DNA from 3 places in the Bacillus sp. N12A5 genome. Region 2 is predicted to be linked to each of the others. Evidence: riboswitches for the same ligand, from Rfam matches in the RefSeq annotation. Region 2 holds a riboswitch; each other region holds the start of a gene.
The links. Region 2 has a riboswitch for thiamine pyrophosphate ahead of tenA (thiaminase II). Riboswitches for the same ligand answer to the same signal wherever they lie in the genome.
Positions count from the first base shown of each region.

Region 1 (3,279 bases), on a different contig from region 2:
TTGTATAGAGCCCGTCCGTTGCTTTAAAAGCCGAATGATACTCACGGGCGCCTTTGCCCCTATCCCTCTGCGTTACTTTTTGAACGCGATTATCATGTGTCTGATCGGCGAATACCCAAGACTGCAAATCAGTATTAAACATATCGGCAATATATTCACGATTTTTAACTACATCTGCATCTTTGTCATGAACGTGCAATCCTGTATTTAACGATTCAAAAGGCTTTTGGCTGACACCGCCGTTTTTCGTTGTAAATCCGGCAATGACTTCTCTGTTGTTTTGATTCGTTTGTGTCCAGTCTTGTATCATGAGTGTCGAGGGTGTGGTAAGACTGAATGGGTGATATGTATTCATGATGATCCAACCTTTCGACAAACATTTAAAAAAGCGGAATTTCCCACTTATTTTACCACATCTTTCTGCATTCGTTGAGCGCCGATTTGCATATTTCTAAATGAAATGTGCCGGAAGAATCGAGACTTCCGGCAATTGCCAATCCACGGCAGACAAGCGCATTATGCATGCGGTTCATTTAATCGGACCAAGATGACATCTTCCCCGATTTTTACTATATTTCGCCATGGAATGACCAATTCCTCTTCTTTTCCAAAAAATCCGAGAACTTTCCCATTTCCTCCGAGTATGATCGCCTGAATTTTTCCAGTTGTCACATTGATATCAATATCACCAATGCTCCCCAGCTTTTTTCCGTTTGAGACATTGACGACATCCTTTACCTGAAATTCTGAAATGCTGATCATTCCATCACGTCCTTTTTCCGTCCTTTTTTCAAGTATATGAACGGGCAGGCTGAACCTTGTCAGCAAGAAGAAAATTTCATGTCACTGTTCTTTTTTACAGCTGCACCAGCTGATAATAAAATCGAGCATGATTTTTGTATACTCTACCAGCTGCTCAATCGATACCTCTTCGTTGACAGAGTGTGCATTGTGCAGATCGCCAGGGCCGTATATCACACATGGAATGCCGGCATTAAACAGCCATCCGCCATCTGTAACGGACTGAGAAACGTCCATAACCGGGCGCTCCCGTTTCACTTTCTCATGAGAGGCAGTAAGCGCTAAGACGCCTGGGTGGCCAGGGTCAACTTCCAATGCCGGAAAAATTTCTCCTCTGTCTTCAATCATAGATGAGCCTCCCCACTTGAATACAGGGCGGTTGTCCCTAAGCCAAATGTCACTGTCGCTCAGCCGGTTGATATAATCTTCTATTTCCGCAGCCACTTGGTCATGGGTTTCATTTGGGTAAAAATGGACTGTGATCCACAGCCGGCACTCGTCCGCTATAAAAGCCGCATGCCTGCCTCCTTCTATGACAGCCGGATTAATGGTATTTGTGCCTGGTTGAAAGCCGGGATATCTTTTCATAATGGACCAGTGGCGCTCAAGTTCCCCGAGCCCCGCAATGATTTTTGCCATTTTTTCAATTGCGCTTGCCCCGAATGTTCCTCCGCCTGCGTGAATCATATTCCGTCTCGTCCCATCATGAAACGTTTGGCTGCTTTTGATTTCGATCCAGCCTGTAATGACACCGCCCTGGCCTTGAATATGCATATCGCTCGTATCTGCGACAACTGCAAAATCAGCGTGATAGCCCCTCTTGCAGCATTCAAGCGTGCCTGCTTCTCCGACTTCCTCCCCGATAACCGATTGCAGAATCAAATCACCTGGAAGTTCAATGCCTGCCTCACGAATCAATTTGACAGCAAAGAGTACACACGCCATTCCGCCTTTCATATCAGAAGCGCCTCGCCCAATTAAGAGACCGTTTTTTTCAATTGGATGGAACGGGTCATGCTCCCATTCTTCATCCTCTTTTACCTCTGCCACATCTACATGGCCATTGATGATCAGGCTACGATAATCTGCTGAATTTGTTCCCTTTAGCAGACCTACAACATTGGGATCTCCCGGGTACACATCCCATTTATCGATTGAGAATCCTATTTCATTTAAAAAACCAGCAATCCATGATTGAATGCCGTCGGTATTTCTTGCAGGCGGAGCAGGTGTTTGATAAGAAATCAGTGTTTTTGCCAGCTGAATGAGCTCCTCCTTTTGCTCCTCCACCTTTTTTAACAGAGAGTCTATTTGTTGATTCAATGTGATCCGCTCCTATCTTTAAAATCATAAAAGCCATTTCATATGTTATGAAACGGCTTAATAAAAACAAACAGAGTCCTATGCACTCCGCTATTTCACCGCTTCCCTCCGCTGGCATGATCCAGATCAGGTCAAAAGGGTTGAGACAATGTCTCTCTCAGCTTCGCAAAGCACCCCTAGGATGAATCGATATGTGTTTGTCAGGCATTCGTTATCGGCTCGGCTCTTGTTAAAAACGGCCGGTCCTGATTCCATAATACATGGATTGGTGTATCAAAAAAAGCGGAAAGTATTTGATCAGTCAGCATTTCCTTTATTTCTCCTGATCCAAAGACCTCTCCCTGTTTTAATAAAAGGGCTTTGTCAAAGACCGGCAATATTTCTTCCGCATGATGCGTCACATAAAGAATTGATGGCGCATTTTCTTTGTTTGCAATATATGTAATCGTATCTAACAGCTTTTCCCGGGCAATAAAATCCAGCCCTGTGACCGGTTCGTCCAGGATCAGCAGCTCCGGATCGGCCATTAGCGCTCTTGCAATTAAGGCTCTTTGTTTTTCCCCTTGAGAAAGGGTTTCATAGCGGCGGTCGGCATATTCAATTGCGCCCAAGTCCTCTAATAAACCGATCGCTTTTTCCCTGATTTCCGCACTTGGCGTTTCATATAATCCAATTGAAGCGTAAGCTCCGCTTAGAGCAATCTCAAAGGCTGAATCTGATGGATATAATTTTTGCTGCAGAGCCGCTGAGACGAGGCCAATTTTCCGTCTGAGCTTCTCCCCAAGCTCCGTTTTACCAAACTCATGGCCAAGCACCTGCATCTCACCGGATGTTGGGAAGTAATATGAGCAAAGCATATTTAACAGCGCTGTCTTTCCGGCGCCATTCAGTCCGTAAAGCACCCAATTCTCCTTTTCCTCCACCTTCCAATGAATATTCCTCAGTATCCATTTTCCATTTCGTTTTAGTGAGACATTGTCAAGCTGCAAAATCATCGTGGTCCTCCTCTAAACTCTTATAATTGTTTTAATTTTCATAAAACTTCGTACGGACTAGGATACCTTATTTTTTCCAAAACGTAAACCACCCGCAATCAATAGAAAAGCCTTTAAAACAAAAATCGTTTTAAAGGCTTTTCATTTCACTATTGATGAA
Region 1 covers NZ_JALAMR010000003.1:378,242-381,520, forward strand. Annotated here, with positions in the region: gene pgeF (peptidoglycan editing factor PgeF) at 1-355, opposite strand, end outside; gene MOC09_RS05135 (YlmC/YmxH family sporulation protein) at 517-762, opposite strand; gene MOC09_RS05140 (acetylornithine deacetylase) at 844-2,124, opposite strand; TPP riboswitch at 2,211-2,312, opposite strand; gene MOC09_RS05145 (ABC transporter ATP-binding protein) at 2,325-3,119, opposite strand; gene sigG (RNA polymerase sporulation sigma factor SigG) at 3,269-3,279, opposite strand, start outside.
Region 1: it holds a riboswitch for thiamine pyrophosphate, as region 2 does, so the genes downstream of both, MOC09_RS05140 (acetylornithine deacetylase) here and tenA (thiaminase II) in region 2, are expected to answer to the same signal.

Region 2 (3,279 bases):
AGAAAGGAAAGAAAAAGCAGCTTCTGCCGAACGGCAAGGAAGCGCCTAATACGTTTGCTGCGGCATCTATTATTTTTGCCGGTATTTTTATTTTATCATTGCTGCTGTCCTATGGGTTCGTCTTGGCAGGGTTTATCCAAAATGCTTTTTTAATGACACTTATTATTTCAACGATTTCATTAGGTGTTGTCGTTCCAACGTTAAAAGAAGAACGGATCATGAATTCAAATATCGGGCAGATTATTTTGCTCGTTGCTGTTATCGCTGATTTGGCCACGATGATTCTTCTAGCTGTTTTTTCTTCTTTATACGGAGAGGACAGCGGAAACATGTGGCTCTTGATGATCCTGTTTGCGGCCGGAGTGGTGCTTTACTTTTTCGGCCGGGTCTTTAAACATCGCTCTTTTGTTCAGTCCATGTCAAAAGGGACGATCCAGATCGGGACACGTGCCATTTTTACGTTAATTATTGTCCTTGTTGCCTTGTCTGAATCACTTGGGGCAGAAAATATTCTCGGCGCTTTCTTAGCGGGGGTTCTTGTTTCCCTTCTTTCGCCAAACAAAGAACTTGTTCAGCAGCTGGATTCATTTGGCTACGGGTTCTTAATACCGATTTTCTTTGTGATGGTCGGTGTGAAGCTGGATATTTGGACTCTTTTCCAGGATAAAACCATTTTAATTATGATTCCGCTTCTGCTTCTGGCGCTGTTAGTCAGCAAAATCATTCCTGTTATGTACCTAAAGAAGTGGTATGATAACCGAACCGTTTTCGCGTCTGGTTTCCTGCTGACATCAACGCTTTCGCTCGTGATTGCCGCTGCGACGATCGGCCAGCAGCTTCACGTGATCAGCGCAAATATGTCAGGAGCGCTAATTTTAGTAGCCGTCATTGCGAGTATTTTTACGCCGATCTGTTTTAAAAAATTGTACAAACGGGAAGAGCAGCCTGAGGAGAAAAAGACGATTACGTTCATCGGCGCCAATCAAATGACTTTGCCTGTTACACTTGAGCTGCCGGAGAACGAGTATGACGTGCGGGTTGTGCACGTTTATCAAGAGAATGCGGAGGAAAAGCTGTCAGAATCAGTGTTTACGGTTGAGACGATTGCTGATTATGAGCCTGAAACCCTAGATTCACTCGATATTTTTGATACGGATATCCTCGTTGTGGCGACAGGGAATGAAGACATGAATGCCGAGATTGCACTACTTGCAAAAGAAAAAGGCACAGAAAGAGTCATTGCCAGCGTCGGATCACCTGAGAATGAAGCAGCTCTGAAGGAGCAGGGGATTAGCATCTTTTCTATTCTGCTGTCGACAAAAACATTGCTTCGCGCGCTGATAGAAGCCCCAGGCGTCATGAAGCTGCTCACGAACCAAGAATCTTCGCTGTATCAAATTAATATGGAAAACAGCAAATACGACGGTGTCATTTTGCGGGAATTCCCTCTAACAGGCGACGTCATTTTTGTCAGGATTTTCAGAGGTGTGGACAGCATCGTTCCTCATGGAGACACAAGGCTGAAACTTGGAGACCGCTTAATTGTCACCGGATCTCGCGAGTACGTAACGGAGCTTAAGAAAACATTGGAAGGTTAAATCTTGACCAATTAGGGATTCGTGTTAATATAGAGGTGCAGAACAATTCAATATGTATTCGTATAACCACTAGGGGTGTCCTTCATAAGGGCTGAGATAAAAGTGTGACTTTTAGACCCTCATAACTTGAACAGGTTCAGACCTGCGTAGGGAAGTGGAGCGGTATTTGTGTATTTTACTATGCCAATTCCAAACCACTTTTCCTTGCGGGAAAGTGGTTTTTTTATTTATCAGACAGGGGGAATGATGTGTGAAGTTTTCAGAAGAATGCCGCAGTGCAGCCGCAGAATGGTGGGAGGGGAGTTTTGTCCATCCGTTTGTTCAGGGAATCGGTGACGGAACGCTTCCGATTGACCGTTTTAAATACTACGTGCTTCAAGATTCTTATTATTTAACGCATTTTGCGAAGGTGCAATCGTTCGGCGCCGCTTATGCGAAGGACCTTTATACGACGGGACGGATGGCAAGCCACGCCCAAGGTACATATGAGGCGGAAATGTCGCTTCATCGCGAGTTTGCCGAACTGTTGGAAATCAGTGAAGAGGAGCGTAAGGCGTTTAAGCCGTCTCCTACGGCGTACTCATATACATCCCATATGTACCGTTCGGTTTTGAGCGGGAATTTTGCTGAGATTTTAGCGGCCCTTCTACCGTGCTATTGGCTTTATTACGAGGTTGGCGAGAAATTGCTGCATTGTGATCCGGGGCATCCGATTTATCAGAAGTGGATCGGCACATACGGAGGTGACTGGTTCAAACAGCAGGTCGAAGAGCAAGTCAACCGGTTTGATGAGCTGGCGGAAAACAGCACGGAGGAAGTGCGCGCCAAGATGAAAGAGAATTTTGTCATCTCCAGCTACTATGAATATCAATTTTGGGGAATGGCCTATCAGAAAGAAGGCTGGTCCGACAGCGGCATAAAAGAGGTGGAGGAACTTGGAGCTTCACGCCATAACGGATGACTGCAAACCGGTTGAAGAGTTAGCGAGAACAATCATAGCTATTCAGAATGAAGTTGATTTTATACACATCCGGGAACGGTCAAAATCGGCGGCAGATATTTTGAAACTGCTTGAGCTTACGTCCGAAGGCGGTGTGGATAAACGAAAATTGGTCATGAACGGGCGGGTGGATATTGCGCTTTTTTCTACGATTCATCGCGTGCAGCTGCCGAGCAGCAGCTTTTCGCCGAAGCAGGTCAGAGCCAGATTTCCTCACCTTCATATCGGGCGGTCGGTGCATTCACTGGAGGAAGCGGTTCAAGCTGAAAAGGAAGACGCCGACTACGTGTTGTTCGGTCATGTGTTTGATACAGATTGCAAAAAGGGTCTTGAAGGCAGAGGTTTGTCTTTGCTGTCAGATATCAAAAAACGGATTTCTATCCCGGTTATTGCCATCGGCGGGATGGCGCCGGACAAATTAAGAGGCGTAAAACAAGCAGGGGCAGACGGTATCGCTGTCATGTCGGGAATTTTTTCTTCGGCTGACCCTTTGGAAGCTGCCAGACGATATTCCCGCAAGCTAAAGGAGATGCGCTATGAAAAGGCATTTTGATGCAGTTGTCATTGGAGGCGGAATTATTGGTTCCGCGATTGCCTATCATTTGGCAAAGGAAAATATGAGCACCGCATTGTTTGAAAGCGGAACAATCGGCGGCAAAACCACAAGTGCTGCTGCCGGAA
Region 2 covers NZ_JALAMR010000002.1:197,707-200,985, forward strand. Annotated here, with positions in the region: gene MOC09_RS01340 (monovalent cation:proton antiporter family protein) at 1-1,598, shown strand, start outside; TPP riboswitch at 1,660-1,768, shown strand; gene tenA (thiaminase II) at 1,849-2,559, shown strand; gene tenI (thiazole tautomerase TenI) at 2,534-3,151, shown strand; gene thiO (glycine oxidase ThiO) at 3,135-3,279, shown strand, end outside.

Region 3 (3,279 bases), 150 kb from region 2:
GTCCGCTCAATCCAAGGCGTCCATTCATCAAGCTGGTGCTCAATGACGAGGAGGCTGAAGCCTTTTTCTTGCTGAAGCTCTTTCATCATGTGAACGAATTCCCGAGCTGAATAAGGATCTAACAGGGAAGTTGGCTCATCTAATATAATAAGCTCGGGCTCCATCGCCAAAATACAGGCGAGAGCCACTTTCTGCTTTTGTCCTCCTGACAGTGCAGATATTGTTTTTTCTTTTAAATGAGTAATACGTAATTTTTCTAATACGGCATCAATTTTCTCCGCCATCTCTTCTTTCGGAATCTGCAGATTTTCCAGCCCAAAAGCGATTTCGTCCTCAACCGTAAGCATGCAAAACTGCTGATCGGGGTCCTGAAAGACAACTCCGGCATGCTGTGCAATCGTTTCGGAAGTTTCAGCGTCTGTGACCGGCTTTTGATATAAAAATACATGTCCGGACAGTATGCCGTCGCAAGCCTCCGGGTACAGGCCATTTAAACAAAGGGCGAGCGAGCTTTTTCCGCACCCGCTCGGTCCCAGCAATAAAGCGCATTCTCCTTTGTGAAGTGCAAACGAAATGTTTTGAAAAACCGGTTTCTCGTCTTCTTCATAAGAGAAGCCGAGCTGGTCAACCGTTAGGAACTCATCAAAGGCTTGCATGTTCTGAAGCCCGCTTCCGTTTCTTTTTCAATTCCTTCCCGAGTGCCATTCCGTTTAACACACCCGTATAAGCAAGAGAGTCGCTGACAGCCTTTCCGAGAAGCCCTGCAAGAAGCGCGCCAGAAATCAGACGGATCACAAGCATCATGAGAAGATAGCCCGGTGAATAGGTTGCATAGCCAGAAACAAAGAGATCATAAATAAAGCTTGCTACTGAAGACCCCATTCCTGCCAGCAGAAGGACGGGCAAAGAGTATGCTTTCCAGCGTGTCGCGAGAAATACCGCTTCAGCCCCGAGTCCTTGAACAATGCCGATAACGATGACCATCGGGCCAGACGGATTTCCCAGCAGGCACTCAACGAGAGCGGCAATGATTTCAGAAACAAGCGCTGCACCCGGTTTTCGAATAATGTACGCGGCGATGACAGAAACGATAAACCAAATGCCGTAAATCGGTTCATAAGCGATTGGCCCGAACATACCTGCAAGTACATTTCCGAAATGCGTAAATAATAAATAAACAACGGCAAAAACGATACTGATAACAGACATGATGACAATTTCTTTTACTTTCCAGCTTTTCATATTATCCCTGCTTTCTGTTTTTTCTTGATGGACTGTTAGCCGAGACATTGACAGTCATGGTTACGTGGTTTGTTTGCTGTTCAGCCATGCGGAAAACGGCTTCCATTGTTCTGAATACGTCATGTGCATCCCCGTCAAGCTCACTCGCGTAATGGACCCCCTGTACGAAGGTGCCTTCTGCTTTCGCAATCTCGACAGCTTCCATGATCAAGCCCATATAATCGGGCTCATTCAGCGGATACAGCGCAAATTGGCACGGCGCTTCCGCATTCAGGCTGCGGACAGCTTCTTCATTGACGCGCTTGCCGTCTGCAAAAAGATATGTATCTCCTTGTGTATCGCCCGGGCAACCGATAGAAAACGTCCCGTTCATGACGATGTGTTGTTCGCTGTTCGCCGCATAGAGATAAATGGCTTTGGCAGCGTCGAATACATGATCAATCGATCCGCGCAGGACTGTGCTGATATGATCGGTTTTCGTCCAAACGTTGGATGTGTCGGTTTTTTTCAGCGCCGACTTAATCACACTAATAAAATCATCCGTCATCGGATATAAAGAGAACCGAAAACCGGCAATTCTGCTTGTGCCGCAAATATGATCCATTTCTCCGACCTCCTGTTTTTTTGGTAAAATAAAAAACTGCATATCCTAAGGGAATATGCAGTCATAGATCGATTAAGCGCACAAAAAAATACACCATTCGGTCAACCTGCACTTCCCCACGCTGGTATTATCCAGATCGGGTCATAAGGGATCAAAGCGCGTGTTTGCGCGCTTTATCTCAGCCAAAACAGCACCCCTAGTGCTTTCCGTATACAATTTTTTATTTTGACATCATAATAGATGATAAGAACCATTTTGTAAACAATGAAATCATTTTTTTCATTTTGGGATAGGAGAGGATGATCGCTTTTGGAAAAAGGGAACATATTAATTGTGGAAGATGAAGAAAAAATCGCCAGGGTGCTTCAGCTTGAATTGGAATATGAAGGATACAGCGTCACCATCAAACACAACGGCACAGAAGGACTGAATGCCGCCGCGGAAGGCGGGTATTCCCTGGTGCTTCTTGACGTCATGCTCCCGGGATTGAGCGGATTGGAAGTGCTGCGCCGCTTGAGAAAAACGGATCAGCAGACACCGGTCATTTTATTAACGGCTCGCGACAGCATTCCTGACAAGGTAACAGGGCTGGATATCGGCGCGAATGACTACGTCACAAAGCCGTTTGAAATCGAGGAATTGCTTGCGAGAATCAGGGCGGCGCTGCGCCAAAACGGAACAAAAACAGAAGATATCGGCACCTATCTTACATATGACGACTTGCGGGTGAACGAAAAAACCCGTGAAGTGAGACGCGGAGATAAAGAGGTGGAATTAACGCCCCGGGAATTTGATTTGCTCGTCTATATGCTGAAGCATCCGCAACAGGTGCTGACACGGGAGCAGATTCTAAACTCGGTATGGGGATTTGATTATATCGGTGATACAAATGTCGTGGATGTTTATATCAGATACATCAGAAAAAAACTTGACTATCCTTACGAAAAACAGCTGATCCATACCGTTCGCGGGGTCGGCTATGCCATTAAGGGGTAAACGATGAAGCTGAAGACCAAGATTCATCTGTACACATCAATATCGCTGTTGATTTTATTAATTTTGGTCCATACCGCAGTCTATCTCATTTTTTCATCTGCGCTGACCTCAAAGGATGCAGCCCGGCTTGCAGCTGAGACGGATAACATTTCTGAAGCACTGCATGCAGCTGAAACAGAAGGAGTGGCTTTGCAGGACATGCTGCAGGCTTATCTTCCGGCAAACGGCATGGTCCGTGTAGTGAATGGTGATCAAAAAGCCGTCATGACCATGACAAAGGAAAAAGCATATAAAGAATTTCCCCTGTCTTTTCACAGCGGGGAAACGGCAGATGTAAGAAAACATGACGGCAAGCTGTTTGCTGAGGCTGCTGTTCCGGTTATTTGGACTGATGGACAAGTGGTTTCTCTTCAGCTGGTTGAAAGGCTTGAGAACAC
Region 3 covers NZ_JALAMR010000002.1:351,086-354,364, forward strand. Annotated here, with positions in the region: gene MOC09_RS02205 (ABC transporter ATP-binding protein) at 1-656, opposite strand, end outside; gene MOC09_RS02210 (ECF transporter S component) at 643-1,242, opposite strand; gene MOC09_RS02215 (Ykof family thiamine-binding protein) at 1,244-1,846, opposite strand; TPP riboswitch at 1,943-2,054, opposite strand; gene ykoG (two-component system response regulator YkoG) at 2,156-2,842, shown strand; gene ykoH (two-component system sensor histidine kinase YkoH) at 2,846-3,279, shown strand, end outside.
Region 3: it holds a riboswitch for thiamine pyrophosphate, as region 2 does, so the genes downstream of both, MOC09_RS02215 (Ykof family thiamine-binding protein) here and tenA (thiaminase II) in region 2, are expected to answer to the same signal.